Regions from separate parts of the Paenibacillus sp. JZ16 genome, predicted to be linked through region 2. Evidence: riboswitches for the same ligand, from Rfam matches in the RefSeq annotation. Region 2 holds a riboswitch; the other holds the start of a gene.
What was found. A riboswitch is a leader RNA that binds a small molecule or an ion and turns the genes downstream of it on or off. The one in region 2 is predicted to bind S-adenosylmethionine.

Region 1 (11,090 bases), 340 kb from region 2:
CGTCAACATAGCCATCCCTCTCACACCCCTTCCTCAAATTTCCTGAATCTATCATATCAGACATGCTAAAACGGAACAACTGTTCGCTTATCCACAACCTCTTGTGGAAATCCTGTGTATAATTTGTTGGTAAGTGTAAAAAACAGGGTCATATCAAAGTGGATTATGGGGATAAATGTTATACACAGGATATAGGGGAATTCTACTATAAAAAAAATTGATCAATTATAATATCGGTAGATTGTGGTTATTTTTTTATTACCCTATTAAAAAATCATATAAACGTCTCCATTTGGGAATATTAAACAAAAAATTCAGCTTGGTCTTGTATTAACCTCCAAAATCCAAATCTTACCCTCGTTGTCTAGTCCGTAATCAAACCCCAGCTCCCCGATTCCTGGAAAGCGGGATTCCAGTATCGTTATGCACTGTCTGGTTAATTGGCGCATTTCATTGCGCTTTTCCCTCGCATTAATGTGGGGCAGTGACAGCCGGAGTGCAGGACCACAACGAAGCAGCGTCCCCCCTTTACATATATTCGTCACAAAAAGCCCTGGGCTCGCGAGCCGCCCAAGCATGGCCCGGAATTCCCATCTCCCTCGATCCTTGACTACCTTTACACGGTAATCCAGCGGACGTCCCTGAATTCTGGCCAAATGAATGCCCTGCTGTATCATGTAGCGCCGTCTCAGCCTCATCCTGCTCAGTACGTATAACAGGGAATTCAATGTATCTACATGAACAGTACGCCTCTTATGGGTTACCAAGTATCCCGTTCCGTCTTTCTGTATTCGGATGACTCCGTTACCACCGGTTCCTATAATCGGCTTAATCACGACCATTTCGTGTTCGGCCAGCATTGAGACCAGGGTATCCCCTCCATACGACTGGGTAGCCGGAATGTAGGGAGCAACCTGCGGATCGGTCAGCAGCGCTTCCGTCTTCAACCACTTGCTGGCCAGTTGTCTTCCCGCCATGCTGCTTTCGCCTCCTTTTATTCATGACATACGTTATCCTATTCCCCTATCCGCGCTTTGTCTTGGATGATTGTCCGTGATGGTATGCCTAATAATCGAGGTTCTTGCTGCCCCACGGGAGCCTCCCTTTGCAAATGCTGTGATCTATCGTATAGTAAGAACAGAACTTTGTCCGTATTAAATCCATCACCTTGGATACCTATAAAGGAGGCTTTGTCACCTTGGCAGCGTTATTTGAAATATTGTACTGGATTGCCATTGTCGGCATGTCGGTTGCCCTAGCAGCCATCACCGTTCTTATCTTTGTCATGGGCTTCAAGTTCATCAAGGATAAGCGCAGAGGGCTCGGAGCGGGCTGCATCGTATTTTCGCTTGTGGCTGCCGGCATGATCGTGCTGATGCTGAACGATACCTTCTTCTTCCCGGTCTGAATAGGAAGAACCCCCAAAAAAGCAGCCTCTCCTTATCGCGGAGTTGGCTGCTTTTTTGGGGTTCATATGGCTACGCGGATGTTCCCGATAACGCAATAAAGACCTCTCCGACAAGATTGTCGGGAGAGGTCTTTAACTGTTGGGACTTAGGCTTTAGCCCTCTAGAGAGTCCTTATTAGCAAGGCTCCTCGTTCGGTTTGCCCGCATCCGTTGCCGTACGGAATGACGAACCACAGCCGCAAGTGACAGTAGCGTTCGGGTTGTGGATGGTGAAGCCGCCGGTCATGCCGGATTCCTCGAAGTCGATTTCCAGACCGTTCAGGTACTTCAGATCGTCCTTCTCGACAACGACTTTCATGTCCTGCAGGTCCATGTATACGTCAGCTTCCGTTTCTTGATCGTCAAAGCCCATTGCATATGAAAAACCACTGCAGCCGCCGGCAGTGACACCCAGTCGAAGGAACATATTGGGCGTTTCCTGTTCAGCAAGCATTTCTTTCAAACGTTCTGCAGCTGAGTCGCTGATTGTAATCATAGGTCACCCTCCTTTTCGTTCACTCTTTCAGTATACTCCTCTTCGCGAATTCGCTCAAGGTTGTTATGATGGCGTTTGATATGTAATGAATAACCTATTTTCATTTCCTCTATTTGTGTTGCTACCCCGAGGGGTCAGGTTTATAATAGGGAAGGAACATGGGCGGCAACTGTTGGATATTTGTCACATCCCCCGGCTAAAAAGCGGCAAAGGTTATGGCTGGTCCACAGTTGTATATTTTTTCACAAACTTACTTATTTATTCAGCCCATTATTGATGTTTGTTGTTATACCACTATAAACGGACCGTTCCCTTAGGGGAGTGATTCACTTTATGATCGCTTTTTCTGCTGGATCTTCTATGCAGGTCAAGTGTGAACAGGAGGATTGAACATGTCCACAATTGTGACACCATTTACCGATCAGAGAATGGCGGAGATCGTTGCGAAAGTCCAAAACGGCGAACGCCTGAATCTTGAAGACGGTGTGTATTTGTACCAAACCGATGACCTGCTGACCCTCGGGCAGCTGGCTAATGAAGCAAATTTGCGCAAGAACGGGAAAAAAGTTTACTTCATTGAGAATATGAGTCTCTATTTCACGAATGTATGCGAATCCCACTGCGCTTTTTGCAATTTCCGGAAAGATCAAGGCGAGGAAGGCTCCTACACCCTCTCCGGCGCTGAGATGATCGAGTATGTCGAGCAGCATATTCATCCCGGGATTCGTGAATTTCACATCGTTGGCGGACATAATAACCATGTGCCGTTCCAGTACTATGTAGATTCCCTGAAGGCATTGAGCGAGCGTTTCCCGGAAGTAACCCTGAAAGCCTATACCGCGGCGGAGATTGAATTCTTCACTCGCATCAGCGGACTCAGCACGAAGGAAGTACTCCAAGAACTGCAGAAAGCTGGTCTTCAGTCTTTAACGGGCGGCGGCGCCGAAATTCTGTCTGACCAATACCGTCAGAAGATGAAGGTGGATAAAGCCAACGTAGATCAATACCTCGACGTTCACCGTACCGCACATAAGCTTGGCATGAAGACGCACACGACCATGCTGTACGGATCGATCGAGAGCCATGAGGACCGGATCCGCCATATGCTGGAAATTCGGGATCTTCAAGATGAAACCGGTGGATTCATGGTATTCATTCCGCTGTCCATGCAGCCGAAGAATAAGAATGCAGGCATCATGCGCCGCAATTCGGCCTACGAGGATTTGAAGACCATTGCCATCAGCCGTCTGATGCTCGATAATATCGACCACATCAAAGCGTACTTCATTAATATCGGACCGCAATTGACTCAAGTTGCTCTCAGCTTCGGCGCTTCCGATGTCCATGGTACGATCCTGAAAGAACGCATCAGCCATGCTGCAGGAGCCTTGACCCCGGAAGGGCTGACACGCAAAGAGCTCGTCTGGCTCATCCAAGGCGCTGGCCGGATTCCGGTTGAACGCGATACCTTCTACAACGAGATCAAGGTTTACGAATAAGTCTTACCAGCAGGATTTAAGCAAACGAGAGACGTTCCAAAAAACGGAAAACAGGTTAAAGAGATAATATAGCGTGGGTAACCTAAGCCGCTTCCAGCGGCGTTTTTCTTGCGAATCGGCGCTCACCTTCTTATCTCTTGAGAAAGGAAGAAATTTATGAAAAAGCTCGTCATTCTCGGCGGAGGCTATGGTGGTCTTGCCCTAATTCAAGAATTATTCAGCAGCTATCTTCCTCCGGACGTGGAGGTCGTGCTCATCGACCGCATGCCATACCAAGGACTCAAAACCGAATACTACGCGCTGGCAGCAGGCACCGTGGCCGATACCGCCGTTCGTGTTAAATTCCCGGTGTATGACCGCCTCCAAATTGTATATGGTGAAGTCACATCCATCGATCTAGAGAAGAGGCTTGTTAACCTGACGAACAACGATCCCGTGGAATACGACCAACTCGCCATTGCTCTGGGATGTACGGACCGTTATCATGGCGTACCGGGCGCAGAAGAATTCACGTTTAGCCTGCAATCTTTTTCTGCATCCCGGGAAACCTATTTGCACCTCAACAACCTCAGACCTTATGGTCATGTTCATATCATTGGCGGAGGCTTAAGCGGCATCGAACTCGCTGCCGATCTTCGTGAAAGCCGGCCTGACCTTAATATCGCCATTTTGGACCGGGGACAACGGGTACTTTCTTCTTTTCCTAACCGTTTGTCTGCTTATATTCATCGCTGGTTTGAGGAACACCATGTGGATATCCACAGCGGGGTTTCCGTATCCCGAGTTGAGAAGGATGCCGTGTACAATCTGGATGTGCCTATCGCAACCGACCTAGCCGTATGGACGGCAGGCATCCAGCCCGTAAAGGTCGTACAGGATCTCGATCTGCCAAAAGACCGCAGCGGACGCATTATGCTCAACGAGTGGTATCAGGTTCCGTCCCATCCGGAAGTGTACGTGATCGGCGACTGCGCCAGCCTTCCGTTCGTCCCAAGCGCGCAGGCAGCCGGGGCTCAAGCCGAGCAAGTGGGACATGTCATGAAAGCCTTATGGCGTGATGATACGCCAAAGGTATCTCCGCTGAAGCTCAAGGGAACCCTCGGCTCCCTCGGCAAACATGCGGGCTTTGGTCTCATGGGTAGCACGTCGGTGCTGGGCAGGGTACCAAGGATATTGAAGAGCGGCGTTCTCTGGAAATCCAAGCGTCATTACTAGCAACGAACAGGCTGCAGACGCTATGTTCTTCCTTACGGAAATGCCAAGTTATCCGGCGTCAGTTTTCCTCTTCGCTGTCCTGAAAGCTTTCCAGTCTGGCTATGACAACGTCAAGCAGCTCTTCAGCCGTGGGGGCCTCGACCCATTCGCCATCCACATAAGCGAAGGGCATCAGGTAGCACTGGCCGCAGCTGGTCAGGCAGCCGTATTCGATGACTTGACAATCGTACTTGGCTTCAAGCGTCTGCAGAACTTTATCCGTTCCGAAATAGGAATTGCTTGTGCAAAACTCAATGATAATGGACATTGTTATTAGACCTGCCTTAAGATTGGCATTTTATTTTGCCGGTTTATGTACTATAATATAGGGAGGAAAGGAGTTGAACAAGATGAGTGAAAACACGCAAACCACTGTATATGATGAAGTGGCTGAAGTGCTTGATAAACTTCGTCCGTTCCTTCAGCGCGACGGCGGTGACGTGGAACTGGTTGACGTTGAAGACGGCATCGTTAAGCTGAAATTGATGGGTGCATGCGGTAGCTGCCCTAGCTCCACCATTACTCTGAAAGCAGGGATCGAACGCGCCCTGGTTGAAGAAGTAGAAGGCATTCAAGAAGTAGTTCAAGTATTCTAAATCTTCTTTAACTATAAAGAGTCTTGGTTTCCATCGTGGAACCAAGACTCTTTTTTTGAAATTAAAGAATATATAAGTTTTCAGCGGAGCATAAGCAATTCTTTAACTGCAATGATATGTTTAGGGAGCCCCGCAAAGTAAAAAGAATTTGGAATTAGCATAGCAGCATGGACTCCACTTTGTGGGGTCATTTTAGGTTATTCCGGTTTAATCAACGGACGGATCGGATCCAGCCCGCCGGATATATCCATGATATTGCCGGTAATGAAATCCGACTTATCCAGGCATAAATATTCGATCACCCTGGCGACGTCCTCCCCGCTTCCCGATCGTCCGCGCGGGGTCAGCCCGTCTTGGATGCCCGATACCTCATCGATAGTCTTCTCCTTGTTGGCTCCGCGAATATCCCCCGGACAGATCATGTTCACGGTGATTCCATACGGGGCTTCTTCCACCGCAAGGGTCTTCGTAAAGGATACCAGGCCCACTTTAGCGGCAGCGTAGGCTGAACGCTGAGGCCACGCGCGGGCTTCTCCCGCATGTCCGAATCCAAAGTGGATGATGCGTCCCCACTTTTTCTCCCGCATGGCAGGCAGAACACGGTGGTCCAGCAGCATGACGCCGGTTAAATTGCCATTCACCATATGTACGATTTCGTCGCGGCTGTACTCCGAGAATAGACGACGTTCCCGAATGAACGGCCCTGCGTTGTTCACCAGGATATCGATGCTTCCCAGCTGCTCCTCCGTCTGATCCACCAACGAATACAGCTCACGCTCGCTGGCGATATCGGCTTTAATCGCAATGGACTTCACGCCAAACCCCTCGATTTCGCGGGAGAGCGCTTCCGCTTCATCCTTGCTGTTTACATAATTTATAGCCAAATGACATCCCTGCCGGGCTAACGACAGCGCCGTCATTTTCCCCAATCCTGTCGCACTGCCTGTAATCAGCGCCACTTTTCCCTTCAAGGCTTTCCCTCCTCAGATGGATATCCTTCCTTCAGTATAAAAGATTTGATAAGGCCTAACAACTTGCAAACCCGGCAGAGAGGGCCCATTATACAAAAAAAGAAAGGCATTATCCATAAAGACCCACGGTCTTTTGGATAACGCCCTCTCTTCTCGGATACGATGAAACTTATGTTCAGCATCATCGAGCCTTGGTGCTCGAATTAAAATGCCGGAATGACAGCACCTTTGTACTCTTCTTCAATAAAGGTCTTCACGTCCTCGGAAGTCAGCGCCTTCGCCAATTTTTGAATGGCATCGGAGTCTTTGTTGTCCGGACGAGCTACCAGCAGATTGGCATAAGGGTTCTCTTTGTCTTCGATAAAGAGCGCATCCTTTGTTGGATCCAGTCCCGCTTCAAGCGCGTAGTTCGTGTTGATGACAGCCAGATCCAGCTCATCGAGCATACGCGGCAGCATCGCGGCTTCAACTTCTTTGAACTCCAGGTTCTTCGGATTTTCCACGATATCCTTAGCGGTAGCTTCAAGCTTGGTTTCATCCTGCAGCTTAATGACGCCATTCTTGGACAGCAGGGTCAATGCACGGCCCGCATTCGATGGGTCACTTGGGATCGCCACAACGGCTCCATCCTTCAGCTCATCGGCCGATTTAATCGTTCTGGAGTATGCACCCAGCGGCTCCACATGCACGGCGATCACGGACTCCAGGTCCAGTTTGCGCTCTTTGATTTCATTATCCAGGTAAGGCTTGTGCTGGAAGAAATTCGCGTCGATTTCCTTGGAATCCACTTGCGTATTAGGCAGCAGATAATCCGTAAATTCCACGATTTCCAGGTTCACGCCTTCCTTTTCAAGCGCCGGTTTGATATGCTCCAAAATTTTGGCGTGTGGTGAAGGCGAAGCACCTACTTTCAAGGTTACGGTCTCTTGAGCGCCGCCTCCTGTTGTTCCCCCTGGCTCAGCCGCGTTATCCGCAGGCTTGCTGCCGCACGCAGCCAGCACCGTAACCAATGTCAAGCTGATCAATGCCAATGTCCATTTTTTCATTTTAAAAACTCTCCCTCCGAAAATATATTATTTTTTTATATTGTCTTCCTTGATGCCTCATCCATTCCGTTATTTTCTTGTAAAATGTCGGACCAAGCGATCTCCTGCCATTTGCAGCAGTTGTACCAGCACAATCATTAATACGACGGCCAGAATCATAATCTCGGTCTCATAACGGTAATATCCATACTTGATGGCCAAATCGCCCAACCCGCCGCCGCCGACTTGACCGGACATCGCGGTATACGAGACCAGGGTTACAATCGTGATGGTCATCCCAGCCAGCAAACCCGGGCGAGCCTCCGGAAGGAGAACCCTCCATATGATTTGGCTTGTCGAGGAGCCCATGGCATGAGCCGCTTCAATGACCCCTTTGTCCACCTCATTCAAGGCGGTTTCCACGAGTCTGGCGAAGAATGGCGCCGCGCCTATCACGAGCGGTGGAATGGTTCCCAGCACGCCATAAGAAACACCCACAAGCGATTTCGTAATCGGAATCATCGCAACGATCAGGATAATGAACGGAATCGAACGCAGGATGTTCACAATGAACGACAGGATCGAGTATCCGAAGCGTACCAGGCCGGATGTGGATCTAGCGGCCATGTAGAGCAGCACGCCAATCGGCAGTCCGATAATGAAGCTGAACAATGCCGATGCCCCCAGCATCCGAAGGGTATCCAAGGTTGCCGTCCATATTTCTTTCCAGTCGATCTGGGTAAAATCGAGTTCGAACATTAATGAATCACCTCCACGTCTAATCCTTGCTCAAGGAGCTTCCGAATCGTATCTTCAATAGCGCCCTCTTCCCCTTCAAAACGGACAATGAGTTGGCCGTACGGCGTTTCTTTGATCGTGGAAATGGTACCCTGCAGAATTGCAAAATTTACGCCCGTCTCATGGACGGTATGGGACAGAATTGATTCGTACGTTTTCGATCCAAGGAACGTAATCTGCACCGCCCTTGAAGGTCCGTTTGTCTGTCCCTGGATGGCCAGCCGGAGCGCTTCGCCGCTGTCCATCTCCTGACGGATAAATTCCTGGGTTACCTCATGCTTCGGCTTCAGGAACACTTCCGTTACCGGCCCTTGCTCCACGATGCCGCCTTGATGAATGACGGCGACCCGGTCGCATATGCTCTGAATCACATGCATTTCATGGGTAATCAGCACGATCGTCAGATGAAACTTTTTGTTAATGTCCAGCAGCAGGCGCAGGATCGAATCCGTCGTCTGCGGGTCAAGAGCCGAAGTGGCTTCGTCGCACAGCAGTACTTCCGGATCACTCGCGAGCGCTCTGGCGATGCCCACCCGCTGCTTCTGGCCCCCAGATAGCTGAGACGGGTACTTGTCCCGATGCGCCTCGAGCCCGACCAAGGCCAACAACTCGGATACTTTACGTTCCAGTTCGGCGTTTGGCGTCTTGATCAGACGCAGCGGAAACGCAATGTTATCGTACACCGTCGCCGATGACAACAGGTTAAAGTGCTGAAAAATCATGCCGATTTTGCGGCGTTCCGCCTGAAGCTGCTTCTTGCCAAGCGACGTTAAGTTCTTACCGTTCACCCACACCTCGCCCGAGGTGGGACGCTCCAACAAATTGATACAACGGATCAATGTGCTTTTACCTGCACCGGAGTGTCCGATCACTCCGAAAATTTCTCCTTTTTCAATCGACAAATCCAATTCGGACAACGCAGTTGTTAAAGTTCCGGCTTTTCCGTACTGCTTCGTCAATTGCTTGAGCTCAATCAATCCGATAATCCTCCTTTTTCCATAGCTTCATATCTATTTACCCAAAAGAAAAGAGCCTCTTTTTGTAGAATCAAAAAGGGCCCTCTTTACGTAAAAGTCAACGCCTTTTCTCATCTGTCAAAGCCAAAGGATATCCTGTAGCTTTGAAGGAATTAGCACCATGTCACTCCATGTGTCATCGCGTTAAGCAATTACACGCTGGAGTCGGTTGCCGGGCTTCATCGGGCCTGTCCCTCCGCCTCTCTCGATAAGAAAACATCGATATGAAATTTTTCCGATTAATTTGATCTGATTTGATAACATTTAATGAATGCAATAGTTAGTATAGATTCTTTTCAGGTTTTTGTCAAAAGGAATTTCATGGCGATTTTGTGCCTAAGTCCTGACTCCATTTTTCGCCCAAAGCTTGTTCGTATATTTATAAGAGGCCGCCAGACTCCGGCATACCATATCAACGCCCTGTTTGAGATCGTCCAGGTGCTGGCCGATATCCTCCAGCTCGATCTTGTCCGACAGTCCTTGATGACGCTGCCACAAATCATCCTGCATCTCGGAATTCATGTAATGGATTTCGGCGTTGCGCCGTTTCCGGAGGGTGTTCAGCGGTGTTTTGTAACGATCCTTGATCTCCTCCAGCTCTTTGGCCAGCTCTCCGTGGGCCTTCAGGAATTTAAACTGCCGCAGGACCGTAAAATAAGAGAAATGTGCCTTCACCTTGGAGGTATGAAGATCATACAAATCGTTCAACACCGTCCCCAGCTTGTCAAGGATCGAGAATACGCGGATGAAGCCGTTTTTGTAAAAATACACATACCGCTGATATTCCCCTTGCTCCTGAATCGACATGTCATCGATGTAACCCGATTGGATCGATTGGCTGAAATGCCGGGCCGCATTCCAGCTCTGTTCCAGCTCATCCAGGGAAACGATCAACCCCCGGGTCCAAATCTCAAGCTTGCGAAAATCATGCGTCGGATCCTGATTTTTCTCCATTTCCTTCTGCAGCAGCCGGGTTGTTTGGACCATCGATTCAATGGCTTCCTCAAGCAGGCCGTTATTCTGCCGGGGCTGTTCCCCAAGTAGCATTCGAAGCATGGCGGTACCCCCTCGCGTCATCAGATTAACCTTGGTTCTTGGATCGCTATTTGCCAAAATAGGGATTCCACCGCGTTTCAACCGTTTTCACGATATCCTCACGCGGGAATAACTCATCCGGGTATCCCGGTTTCATTCGTTCATCCATCAGGGGATTGTTCTTATAGGATGCCCCCGAAACGACCAGACAACCCCCATCTCCTTGATATCGGACACGTCTTGCGGATGGCTTGGTTATCATCGGCTCCCCCTTACTATACAACAAAGCCCTCGAGGCAAGCTCGGGGACTTTGCATAAAAGATGTTGCCTGAAATTCGATCTTTTTTTTGCTTTTTTTCTTATACGATCTTTTCGCTTGGCATGCTATGATCCGGCCGCATTTCGGCTTTAACCGGCCTGCTGAGCTGCCAAACCCTGACACTTAAATAACACAATACGCCGAATAAGGCGGAGATCAACAAGGTATGCCCCAGTGCGGAGAATACGTAAACCTCCTCGTTATGCATCGTTGCCATAATGAGGGCGCCGCTGAACACCTGCAGCAGGCAGAGCACGGTTGCCGAGATGCCCAGCATCTGGATCTCCCGGTTGTCGCGGTTCCGCCAATATGCAAAATGCCCCATCACCGCCACAACGATCAGCAGCAGAAGCGCCGCCACGCGGTGCATAAAGGCGATGCCTACCCCTCCGCTCAGCTCCGGTATCACTTCCCCGTTACACAGCGGCCAGCCGGAGCACCCTTCCCGGGAATCGGTATGGCTCACGAATGCACCGATATAAACCACGATGTAACTGTACAAGGTTGTGCCCCATACTAAATTACGGAAGCCCTTGCTTACCCGAGGCAGACGCTCCAAGTCTACGGGCCCCTTCGCCTGTTCTACCCGCCGCATACCCAAAGCCAGCATGACAGAGCTAGCAAAGGCAATCA
Region 2 (11,090 bases):
TCCTGAACAAGCCTGCGGGGATCATTGTCCATCCGACGCACGGGCATTATACAGACACGCTGGCGAACGGCGTCGTTCACTATTGGCAGGAGAAGGGCTGGAACTACCGGTTCAGAGCGGTTCACAGGCTGGACCAGGAGACTTCCGGCGTGTTGGTGATTGCGAAGAATGCATATATTCACCAGCATGTCTCCGAACAAATGATAGCCGGCACCGTTGACAAGAGGTATGTAGCATTTGTTCATGGCAAGCCTGCTTTGCCCTCAGGCGATATTGACGGTCCGATTGATCGGGACCCGTTAGAGCCCCACCGCCGCATCGTAACTCCCGAAGGATACCCTTCGCTTACGCGGTATAAGGTATGCGAAGCTTACCCTTCCGGATCCTTGGTCGAATTAAAGCTGGAAACGGGTCGTACCCATCAAATTCGGGTGCATATGCTTAGCATCGGTTGTCCATTGATTGGAGATCAGATGTATAGGCATCCGGTTTACGGCGATCGGGAGTTACGATCAGACGGAGCGGAGGCGGCTTCGGACTTGGCTGCCGGTCCAGCAGATCTGGAAGCCGAAACGATCATGAGGCTGGACCGCTATATGGGCCGGCAGGCGCTGCATGCAGCGAGCCTGAAGCTGATCCACCCGATTGAGGGGAGCACGATGACATTCACAGCCCCGCTTCCTGAGGATATGAACGCACTGAGAAACATGCTCGCGGAAGAGGCGACTTAAGTAGGTTCAAAACAACACTAGAAGGAGAACGTATCGAATGAGCAAACTGAAAGTATATCAATATCCGAAATGCGGGACATGCCGCAACGCGGTCAAATGGCTGCAAAACGAAGGACATGAGCTGGAACTTCAAAATATTTTTGAACAACCGCCACAAAAGGAAGAACTAGCCGACCTTATCGCCAAGAGCGGCCTGGAACTTAAGAAATTTTTCAATACGAGCGGCGAGGTCTACAAGGAAATGAATCTGAAGGACAAGCTGCCTGGGCTCTCCGATGAGGAGAAGATCGAACTGTTGTCGTCCAACGGCAGATTAATTAAGCGTCCGATCGTGACGGACGGCAGTAAAGTGACCGTCGGCTTTAAGGCGGAACAATATCAGGAGTCATGGCAGAAGTAGAATGGATCCAGTGTATACACATTCTCCTGCTGAAGAAGGTAGAGCATCCCAAGGTCTTTCGACCGCCGGGATGCTCTTTTGTTTTAAGAGATAAGAAAGTATAAACATCCGAGGCTTAGCATCCTTATCTCGCAAGAAAAACTTCCGCTAAATGCGGTCTGTCAACTGAGAAAGCACGTCGATAGACGTTTTTATTTTGTGAACAGCCAATGATAGGAAATTCAAAGAAATACCTTATGACAAGCCCAAGACTATATAGGGATATGGTATAATGACAAGGTATATTTAAGGTTATATCAGAGAAGTTAAAGTTAGGAGCGATCATGACTGTGATACCCAATCAACAACCATCCTTAATGCTTGTAGACGGGATGGCTTTATTATTTCGTGCTTACTATGCAACCGCCTCAAGCGGCTATATCCGTAGAACCAAAGCGGGTGTTCCGACCAACGCGATTTACGGCTTCCTGCGGTATATGTGGGATGCTATCGATAAATTTCAGCCTACCCATGTGGCGTGCTGCTGGGATATGGGATCAAAAACATTTCGTACAGAGCAGTTTGCATCGTATAAAGGCAATCGTCCGGAAGCCCCGGATGATCTGGTTCCGCAGTTTTCGTTGGTGCGCGATGTGACGGAATGTCTGGGAATTCCGAACCTGGGCGTCGTGGGCTATGAGGCCGATGATTGCATCGGCACGCTGGCCAGACGGTACGGGGACAGCATGAATGTCATGATCCTGTCAGGGGACCATGATCTGCTTCAGCTCGTGAACGATTCGACTTCCGTCATCATTATGAAAAAGGGACACGGCAATTATATGCACTATACCCCGGAAACGTTATATGCCGAAAAAGGACTTTCTCCAAGACAGGTTATCGATGTGAAAGGCCTGATGGGAGATACGAGCGATAATTATCCGGGCGTACGCGGGATTGGCGAGAAAACGGCAGTCAAGCTGATTCAGGAGTATGAATCCGTGGAAGGCATTCTTGCGAATCTTGATTCACTGACCAAAGGGGTCCGCACCAAGATCGAGGCGGATTTGGAGATGCTGCACCTGTCCCGGGCTTTGGCCGAAATCCATTGCGAGGTTCCCATGGAGTGCGAATTGGATCTGTGCCGCTTAAGCGTGGATCACGAACGTGCATTAACCAAACTGGAGGAGCTTGAGATGAAGAGCCTCGGTCATCTTTTTGGTGTGGCGGTGGTTTCCTAGTCATGCGGAGACGGTTTAATTTCGGAAGAAAATCAATTTTGACCGGTTTACTGCTCGGGACATTGCTACTTCTTATATCGGCATGTGCCTCCGTCCAGACTCCTTCAACCGATACCTCTAAACAGCCCTCAAGAGACGAGAAGAAGGTGGAAGTTATGGTTTCGGCAGCAGCAAGCCTCAAATCCAGTCTGGAAGAGACCGGACGACGATTTGAAGCGGAATTTCCGAATGTTACGCTTCGTTATAATTTCGGCGGTTCGGGCTCTCTTGGACAACAGCTTGAGCAAGGGGCGCCCGTAGATTTGTTTATATCCGCAGCAACGGAGCCGATGGATCGATTGGTCGAGAAGGGGATCGTGCAATCCGATGCGGTTCAGTTGATGTTTCGAAATGCATTGGTGCTGATTGAGCCTGTCGGCAAACAGAACGTGAAGCAATTACCGGATCTATTAAAACCCGAGGTGCGCGTTGTGGCCATTGGGCAGCCGGATACTGTACCGGCCGGAGAATATGCCAAGGAGGCTCTTCAGAATGAAGGCCTTTGGGATGATGTCGAATCCAAGGCGGTGTATGCCAAGGACGTGACGCAAGTTCTGGCTTATGTAGAGTCGGGGAATGCGGACGCCGGTTTTGTGTACAAAACCGATCTGAAGAGTTCCGCCAAGGCAACGCTTGCGCTTGAGGTCGATCCGGACAAGCACCAACCGATCGAATATCCTGCAGCGGTTCCCGGTAATGCCAAGCATCCGCAGGAGGCTGAGGCTCTTCTCGAATTTATGCGGAAGCCTGAGATCAGGGATATCTTCACGGAGGCTGGATTTGAGGTAGCGGAGGCATCGCCGTGACCACGACCGAAATGTTCTGGATGCCGGTATGGCTGTCGATAAAAACATCACTGCTGTCCAGCATCATTGCATTTATACTGGGAGCAGCAGCAGCACGCTGGATGTCCCGGCGCTCGTTTGTCGGCAAGACGGCGGTAGAAACGCTGCTGATGCTTCCGCTCGTGCTTCCGCCTACGGTGGTTGGCTTTCTTCTGCTTGTCATGCTGGGCAGAAACAGCTGGATAGGTTCAGCTGCCGAATGGCTGTTTGCCAGACCCATCATTTTTAGTTGGGGAGCCGCGGTCATAGCGGCTATCGTGGTCTCGTTTCCGCTTGTGTATCAGAGCATGCGGGTGGGCTTTGAGTCTGTGGACCCGGAGCTTGAGGATTCGGCGCGATCGGCCGGGGCCGGCGAATGGCAGGTCCTTCGCTGGATTACGCTGCCGCTTGTTCGCAGGGCGGGAATTTCGGCGTTCATACTGGCCTTTGCCAGAGGTTTAGGGGAATTTGGGGCAACCTGGATGGTTGCAGGCAATATACCGGGCGTTACGCAAACGCTGCCCACGGCGATTTACGTTGCGGTAAGCAATGGCGAGAGCGGGCTGGCGTGGGCGTGGACGGCGGTCATTATTTTGTTCTCATGGCTGTTACTGGCCGCGTCAGGAACGGGCAGAAGCAGAGAAAGAGGCGGGCAGACTTGACGGGAGCACCATGTTTACATATGCTTCGAATAGAGCTTGTTAGCAACTATATAGAGAACAAGGCACAGCACATCGTGGAGAGGATGGAAGAAGCATGAGTTTACTTGGAGCAATTGAAGCAGGAGGAACCAAGTTCGTTTGCGGCGTGGGTATGGAGGATGGAACGGTTGTGGAGCGAGTGAGCTTCCCGACAACAACCCCTGAAGAAACCATGGCAAATGTCTTTAACTTTTTTGCTGATAAGGATATAGAGTCGATCGGAGTCGGTTCTTTCGGGCCGATTGATCCGGTGAAGGGCAGCCCGACTTATGGCTGCATTACAACGACACCAAAGCCGCATTGGAGCAATTACAATATTGTCAAAGCATTGGAAGAGCGTTTTCATGTTCCGATTGGGTTTGATACCGATGTAAACGGAGCAGCTCTTGGAGAATATACATGGGGCGCTGCCCAGGGACTGGATAGCTGTCTGTATATCACCATTGGAACGGGAGTAGGAGCAGGCGCCGTGGTAGCTGGTGAATTGATCCACGGATTGTCTCATCCGGAGATGGGGCATATTTATGTGCGCCGCCATCCGGAAGACCGGTATGAAGGGACCTGTCCTTATCATGCAGACTGTCTGGAGGGGCTTGCAGCCGGACCGTCACTTGGCAAACGTTGGGGAGTTCCCGGTGTGGAATTGACGCCGGATCATCCGGCTTGGGAGATGGAGGCTTATTATCTGGCACAAGCGCTGATGAATTATGTCCTCATTCTGTCCCCTCAGCGAATCGTGATGGGCGGAGGCGTTATGAAGCAGGAGCAGCTGTTCCCGCTGATCCGCACGAAGCTTCAGGAGCTGCTGGCCGGATATGTACAGCATCCAAGCCTTCATGACGGGATTGATCAGTTCATCGTTCCGCCGATGCTCGGCGATAATGCGGGTCTCTGCGGTGCATTGGCGTTGGCCAAGCTTGCAGTAGATGAGGCCAAGAGCGTTCAAGCTTAACTTTATTTGTTATATAGAGTGAGCCAAAATGGGTTTGACTTTATTACAGATTATGGTATTATGAATTCAACAGTATAACGTATGGAACGGGAAGCACCTTTCTTTGTCGCTGCGGCGGAGGAGAGGTGCTTTTTTGCGTTGTTCCATCGTTGTGCTGAATGCTAAACGGGAGGTATTCGAGGGATGCAAATTGTATTCATGAATCAGATGAGCGGAGCGGATGAGTCAGGTCACCTCCGTTCTGCTCAAGTATGGATCGGTGAGGAAGAGGGAGGATGGCGGCTCGGCTGGCGGAACATGGAACCGGACGGTGAAGTATCCGATGATGAGTGGTATGAAGGGAATTCATGGAATGAGTTATTATGCGTGTATCGACATCAATTAGCGAAGAAGCTTGGAGAGGGGTTCCGGCCGCTTGTGGAGGGGGTATTCCACGAACCGGGAGAGACTGGAGGCAAGAATCTTGGTGTGCAGAAGCTGCAGTGCTACAGTGAGCTGTACGGCTCGGAGGAGCTGTACACGGAGCTGTGTGCCTGGCGCAGGAGAAAGGCGGCTTCCGGAAGAAAAGCACCTTATTTTATTGCCAGCAATCGGGTGCTGCGCATGATTAGCGCCTTCGTCCCCCAGAACGAGGAAGAGCTGCTGCAGCTTCCGGGAATCGGAATCAGCAAGTCTTCAGAGCATGGGGCGGAGTGGCTGGAGATCACGTCAGGAATCGAGCGAACCACAACCTTTCCACTGGATTGGGTTGATAAGCAGCTGCAGGAAGAGGTGTTCTTGTCCTGGCTGTATAAGCAGAAGGAGCAGCGCTACAAGCAAGAGCTGGACCGTTTCCGAATTCGCCGTACGATGCTGCTTGGCATAGCTGAGGGAGCTTCGCTGACCGAGCTGGAAGAACGCACTTCGTTATCTCGTCGAGATTTGGTTGAGGAATTGGAAGGTCTTGAGAAGGACGGTTATGATACGGAGCAGCTGCTGGAGGTTGAACTGAATACGATGACGTCTACCGAGCAGGCGACGGTATGGAAGGCTTTTGAGGAGCTGGGCGATACATTTCTTAAACCCGTATTACAACGGGTATATGGAGAAGGACAAGCCCACAATGGAGAGGTAGAAGAGATTGGCGGAACGGAGAAGCTGTATGAGCGGCTGCGCCTGATCAGGATTCGCTTTCGGCGGGAAGAACCTGGTAAAGCGAACGCAGGCTAATTCCAGGTAATGAAAACAGGACGGATTCCCTTGCGGCAGGGAGATCCGTCCTGATGGTTTCGAGAGCTTCATATCCAGTCTTTCTTACGGAACAGATAAAACATGAGAGCACCGGCAGAAATCATGACGCCTATAACTACATAATAAGAATATTCCCAGTGAAGCTCAGGCATATTGTCAAAGTTCATGCCGTAGATGCCTGTAATCAGCGTCAGTGGAATGAAGATCGTTGTAATGGCGGTAAACACGCGCATGATTTCATTGGCCCGATTGGCGATACTGGATTGGTAAGCCTCTCGAAGGTTCCCCATGAGATCCCGGTAGGTTTCGAATGTTTCGGAAATTTTCACGGCATTTTCATAGATATCGCTGAAATATTTTTGCAGCTGGTCATCGATCAGCCGGAGATCTTTTTTGTTAAGTGTATTGATAACTTCCTTCTGCGGTCCAAGCACCTTTTTCAACCAAAGAATCTCGCTTCGCAGACCGATGATCTCGCTGAGGTGGGATTTTTTGGTATGCATCAGAATGTCTTCCTCCAGCTTTTCAATCCGCGCCTCGATGCGGTCCCCGACGGAGAAATAGTTGTCCGTCACAAGGTCGATCAAGAGATAGAGGAAGCGGTCAGGCGTGCTGACTTCATCCTCCCAGAGAAGCGGTTTAACGGTGCGCAGCTCGTGGATCTTTTGCTTGGTCACCGTAATAATAAAATGTCTGCCCAGGAAAACATTCAATGCCCGAAGGAAAATCTCTTCGTCGTCAAACCGGATGCTGTTCACGACGATAAAATAGTGGTTCTCGTATATTTCAATTTTGGGACGCTGCTCCTCTTCGCTGAGGCAATCCTCAACCGCAAGATCATGCAGGGAGAAGAGGGGCTGCAGTTCCGCTAAATCATCCACATCCGCATCCAGCCAGTAGAAGCCGCTGGCCGGAGGTGTCAGCGTCATTTCGATGTCATCAACAGGGGTAAATACGCCCGAATCGACCAACCGGATTTTCATCTGATATCACTCCTTTGTCAAATACAAGCTGCTTGGTTAAGCAGTAAAGGCACAGGATATCAGCCCACCGGTATACGGGCATAATCAAGGAAGGTTAGAATACGATAAAAAGCGCATGAAAAATAACGCCGCCCTCTGCCGGTAAGCTGATCTTAATCCTATGCGGTTGTGCGTCTTGTGCATCCAGTTTCTGGCTCGGGTCACCGTCCATCTTCCATGTCACCTCTTTCATACTCGGTTTTAAACAGCACTTGTCTAGTATAACGCCGGGTGTAGGACCTTTCAAGTTGAAATCCGGTCCAGCCAGGGGCCACGGTACAGGGTATGGAAACCTTCGGTGAAGTGTGACGGACTTTATGAAAAGGTTCTTGACGAAAAATTGGGAATGATTTAAAGTAAGTATCAATTACGAACAATTTAAGACAACTGAATAAAGCGAAATCTTATCAAGAGCAGGTGGAGGGACTAGCCCTATGAAACCCGGCAACCGGCGGCAACATCGCACGGTGCTAATTCTTGCAGGAGATACGACGCTTCTTCGAAGCCGTTGTATAGTCTGACAGATGAGAGAGGCGCATTGTGATACGTATATGATGACCTTTCTCTACTTTGAGAAAGGTCTTCTTGCGTTTATACAGTCTAACGCTCTTTCTCACAGCTTTTTTATGGATGTATCATTTCATATTTCGAAGGAGTGAGCCACGATGCCAATTAAAATTCCGGATGCCTTGCCGGCAAAGGAAGTTCTGGCTGGAGAAAACATTTTTGTCATGGATGAGAGTCACGCATTTCATCAGGATATCCGCCCATTGCGGATCGCTATTTTGAACCTGATGCCTACCAAGGAAACGACGGAGACCCAACTGCTGCGATTGATCGGTAACTCCCCGCTCCAGGTGGATGTTGTCCTTCTTCACCCGAGTTCGCACGTTTCGAAGAATACGTCGGCTGAGCATCTGAAATCATTTTACAAAACCTTTGAAGAAGTGAAGAACCGTCGTTTTGACGGCATGATCATTACAGGAGCTCCGGTCGAGCAGTTGGAGTTTGAAGAAGTGAATTACTGGGATGAGCTTACTGAAATTTTTGAATGGACCAAGACGCATGTGACCTCCACGCTCCATATCTGCTGGGCATCGCAAGCCGGACTTTATTATCATTACGGCGTGCCGAAATACAGCCTCGAGGAAAAATGCTTCGGCGTATTTCCACATACGATCAATGAAACATGTACCAAGCTGCTCCGCGGATTTGACGAAATGTTCTTTGTTCCGCATTCCCGTCATACGGAAGTTCGGCGCGAGGACATTACAGGCATTGACGATCTGGTCATCCTGTCCGAGTCCGAGGAAGCAGGCATTTATTTGGTATCAAGCCGGGATGGAAAGCAGATTTTTGCCACAGGGCATTCCGAGTATGATGCGGACTCTCTGAAGTGGGAGTATGACCGGGACGTTGCCAAGGGCATGGACATCGAACTGCCGCGCAACTATTACCCGAATAATGATCCAACAAGGACGCCTCCGTCCATATGGCGGGCGCATGCAAACTTATTATTTACTAATTGGCTCAATTACTATGTATATCAGGAAACGCCATACGATATTGGTCCGCAAATATAGCAGTAAACGGGAGGAGAGTTTGTGATGGAGAAGAAACCTTTTAATATAGAGAGCCGGCTGGCACAGATCGGCTCGGTGCAAGAACCGGTAACCGGAGCCGTGAATTTTCCGATTTATCAGGCTACGGCATACCGCCATCCCAAATTAGGCCAGAGCACGGGGTTTGACTACGCCCGTACGAAAAATCCGACCCGGTCGGTACTGGAGGACGCCTGCGCCGAGCTGGAATCCGGCGATGCCGGCTTTGCTTGCAGCTCGGGCATGGCTGCCCTTCAGACGATTTTTGCTTTGTTCGGTCAAGGGGACCATCTGATTGTATCGCTGGATCTGTATGGTGGGACGTATAGGCTGCTGGAGCGGATTATGTCCAAGTTCGGCGTTACGGCTACGTACGTGGATACGAATGACCTGGATGCGCTGGAAGGGGTAAGAAGGCCCGACACGAAGGCTGTATTTATCGAAACGCCGACTAATCCGCTTATGATGATTACGGATATCGAAGCCGTCTGTACGTGGGCAAGGCATCATCAACTGATCAGCATTGTGGATAATACGCTGCTTACTCCGTATTTCCAAAGACCCATCGAGCTTGGGGCGGATATCGTTATACATAGCGCCACCAAGTATTTGGGAGGACATAACGATGTGCTGGCGGGGATCATCGTAACGAAGGGCAAGGAACTATCGGAGGAGATGGCTTTCCTTCATAACTCCATCGGCGCTGTGTTAAGCCCGACGGATTCCTATCAGCTGATGAGAGGAATGAAGACGCTTGCGCTGCGTATGGATCGGCACGAGACGAATGCAACCGCAGTGGCAACGTTTTTGACAACTCACCCGGCGATCGGCGAGGTGTATTATCCTGCCCTGCCGGACCATCCGGGACATGACATCCAGAATCGTCAATCCAGCGGCAACACGGGCATCTTCTCCTTCAAGGTGAAGGACGCCCGTTATGTGGAGCCCGTGCTGCGGCACATTAAGCTGATTGCGTTCGCAGAAAGCCTGGGGGGCGTTGAGTCCCTGATGACATACCCTGCTGTTCAGACCCATGCGGACATCCCGCTTGAGATTCGGGAAGCAATCGGCGTGGATGACCGCTTGCTCCGGTTCTCGGTCGGCATCGAGCATGCGGATGACTTGATCGCGGATTTGGATGCTGCACTGAGCGCGGCCATGGCTGAAGTGGAAGGGAGCACGGGAGAATGAGCATCGATAAAGGTCCATCCGGATTGGAAACGCAAACCAAGCAGTTAGCTGCTAAACGGGGACACGAGGAAGAACTCCGTTTCGAGACAAAACTATTGCATTTCGGCGGGGAAATCGACCGGGCAACCGGCGCCTCAAGCGTTCCGATCTATCAAGCCTCGACGTTTCACCATGAAGACATCTTTAACCCGCCGCAACACGATTACAGCCGTTCCGGCAATCCGACTCGGCAGGCGCTGGAGGATTATATCGCCCTTTTGGAGGGAGGCGTACGCGGTTTCGCTTATGCTTCCGGTATGGCAGCGATCTCCAGCTCGTTCATGCTGCTCAGTGCGGGGGATCATATGATCGTGACGGAGGATGTGTACGGCGGAACCTACCGCTTGCTGACCAGCATTTTAAGCCGTATGGGCATCGAGAGCACCTTCGTGGACATGACCGATCTGGATCAGGTGAAGGCGGCCCTCAAACCGAATACGAAAGCCGTCTATATGGAAACCCCTTCAAACCCGACCCTGAAAATTACCGACATTGGTGCGGTGACGGATTGGGCGAAGGAGCATGGCCTGCTTACCCTGCTGGATAATACGTTCATGACGCCGTTTTACCAGCGTCCGATTGAATTCGGCGTGGATATCGTGATCCATAGCGCGACCAAATTCCTTGGCGGGCACAGCGATGTGCTGGCAGGTCTCGCGGTAGCCAGAACCGAGGAGCTGGGAGACCAACTGAAGCAGCTGCAAAATGGTTTGGGCACGGTCCTTGGGGTCCAGGATTCCTGGCTCCTTATGCGCGGAATGAAAACGCTCAGCACACGTATGGCCCACTCCGAGCAAAGCGCGGCCAAGCTTGCGGCCTGGCTGCAAGGGAGAAGCGACATTGAGCAAGTGTACTACCCTGGCCTCTTGAATCATCCGGGACGTGAAGTCCATGAGAAGCAATCGAGTGGTTATGGCGCGGTCATCTCTTTTGACGTCGGCTCAGGCGAACGCGCCAAGCACGTGCTGAACCATGTGAAGCTGCCGCTGGTAGCGGTCAGTCTGGGAGCCGTGGAGAGCATCCTGTCGTATCCGACAATGATGTCGCATGCGGCCATGGGTGAGAAGGTTCGGCATGAACGCGGAATTACGGATGGCTTGCTCCGTTTCTCGGTCGGACTCGAGGATGTGGACGATCTGA

Region 1: linked by a shared signal. The riboswitch ahead of BJP58_RS15080 (methionine ABC transporter ATP-binding protein) and the one ahead of metA (homoserine O-acetyltransferase MetA) in region 2 are both predicted to bind S-adenosylmethionine.

Annotation. Positions count from the first base shown of each region.
Region 1 covers NZ_CP017659.1:3,306,826-3,317,915, forward strand. Annotated here, with positions in the region: gene BJP58_RS15025 (sporulation histidine kinase inhibitor Sda) at 1-15, opposite strand, end outside; gene BJP58_RS15030 (YheC/YheD family protein) at 315-977, opposite strand; gene BJP58_RS15035 (hypothetical protein) at 1,199-1,408, shown strand; gene BJP58_RS15040 (HesB/IscA family protein) at 1,584-1,943, opposite strand; gene mqnE (aminofutalosine synthase MqnE) at 2,336-3,442, shown strand; gene BJP58_RS15050 (NAD(P)/FAD-dependent oxidoreductase) at 3,599-4,657, shown strand; gene BJP58_RS15055 (YuzB family protein) at 4,716-4,964, opposite strand; gene BJP58_RS15060 (NifU family protein) at 5,047-5,292, shown strand; gene BJP58_RS15065 (SDR family oxidoreductase) at 5,490-6,263, opposite strand; gene BJP58_RS15070 (MetQ/NlpA family ABC transporter substrate-binding protein) at 6,467-7,309, opposite strand; gene BJP58_RS15075 (methionine ABC transporter permease) at 7,379-8,047, opposite strand; gene BJP58_RS15080 (methionine ABC transporter ATP-binding protein) at 8,047-9,063, opposite strand; SAM riboswitch class I at 9,171-9,317, opposite strand; gene BJP58_RS15085 (Cthe_2314 family HEPN domain-containing protein) at 9,439-10,158, opposite strand; gene BJP58_RS15090 (hypothetical protein) at 10,205-10,399, opposite strand; gene BJP58_RS15095 (COX15/CtaA family protein) at 10,498-11,090, opposite strand, start outside.
Region 2 covers NZ_CP017659.1:2,964,367-2,975,456, reverse strand. Annotated here, with positions in the region: gene BJP58_RS13410 (RluA family pseudouridine synthase) at 1-731, shown strand, start outside; gene BJP58_RS13405 (arsenate reductase family protein) at 769-1,131, shown strand; gene BJP58_RS13400 (5'-3' exonuclease) at 1,455-2,351, shown strand; gene modA (molybdate ABC transporter substrate-binding protein) at 2,390-3,196, shown strand; gene modB (molybdate ABC transporter permease subunit) at 3,193-3,876, shown strand; gene BJP58_RS13385 (ROK family protein) at 3,971-4,867, shown strand; gene BJP58_RS13380 (HRDC domain-containing protein) at 5,051-6,076, shown strand; gene corA (magnesium/cobalt transporter CorA) at 6,145-7,080, opposite strand; SAM riboswitch class I at 7,521-7,650, shown strand; gene metA (homoserine O-acetyltransferase MetA) at 7,785-8,702, shown strand; gene BJP58_RS13365 (PLP-dependent transferase) at 8,727-9,911, shown strand; gene BJP58_RS13360 (aminotransferase class I/II-fold pyridoxal phosphate-dependent enzyme) at 9,908-11,090, shown strand, end outside.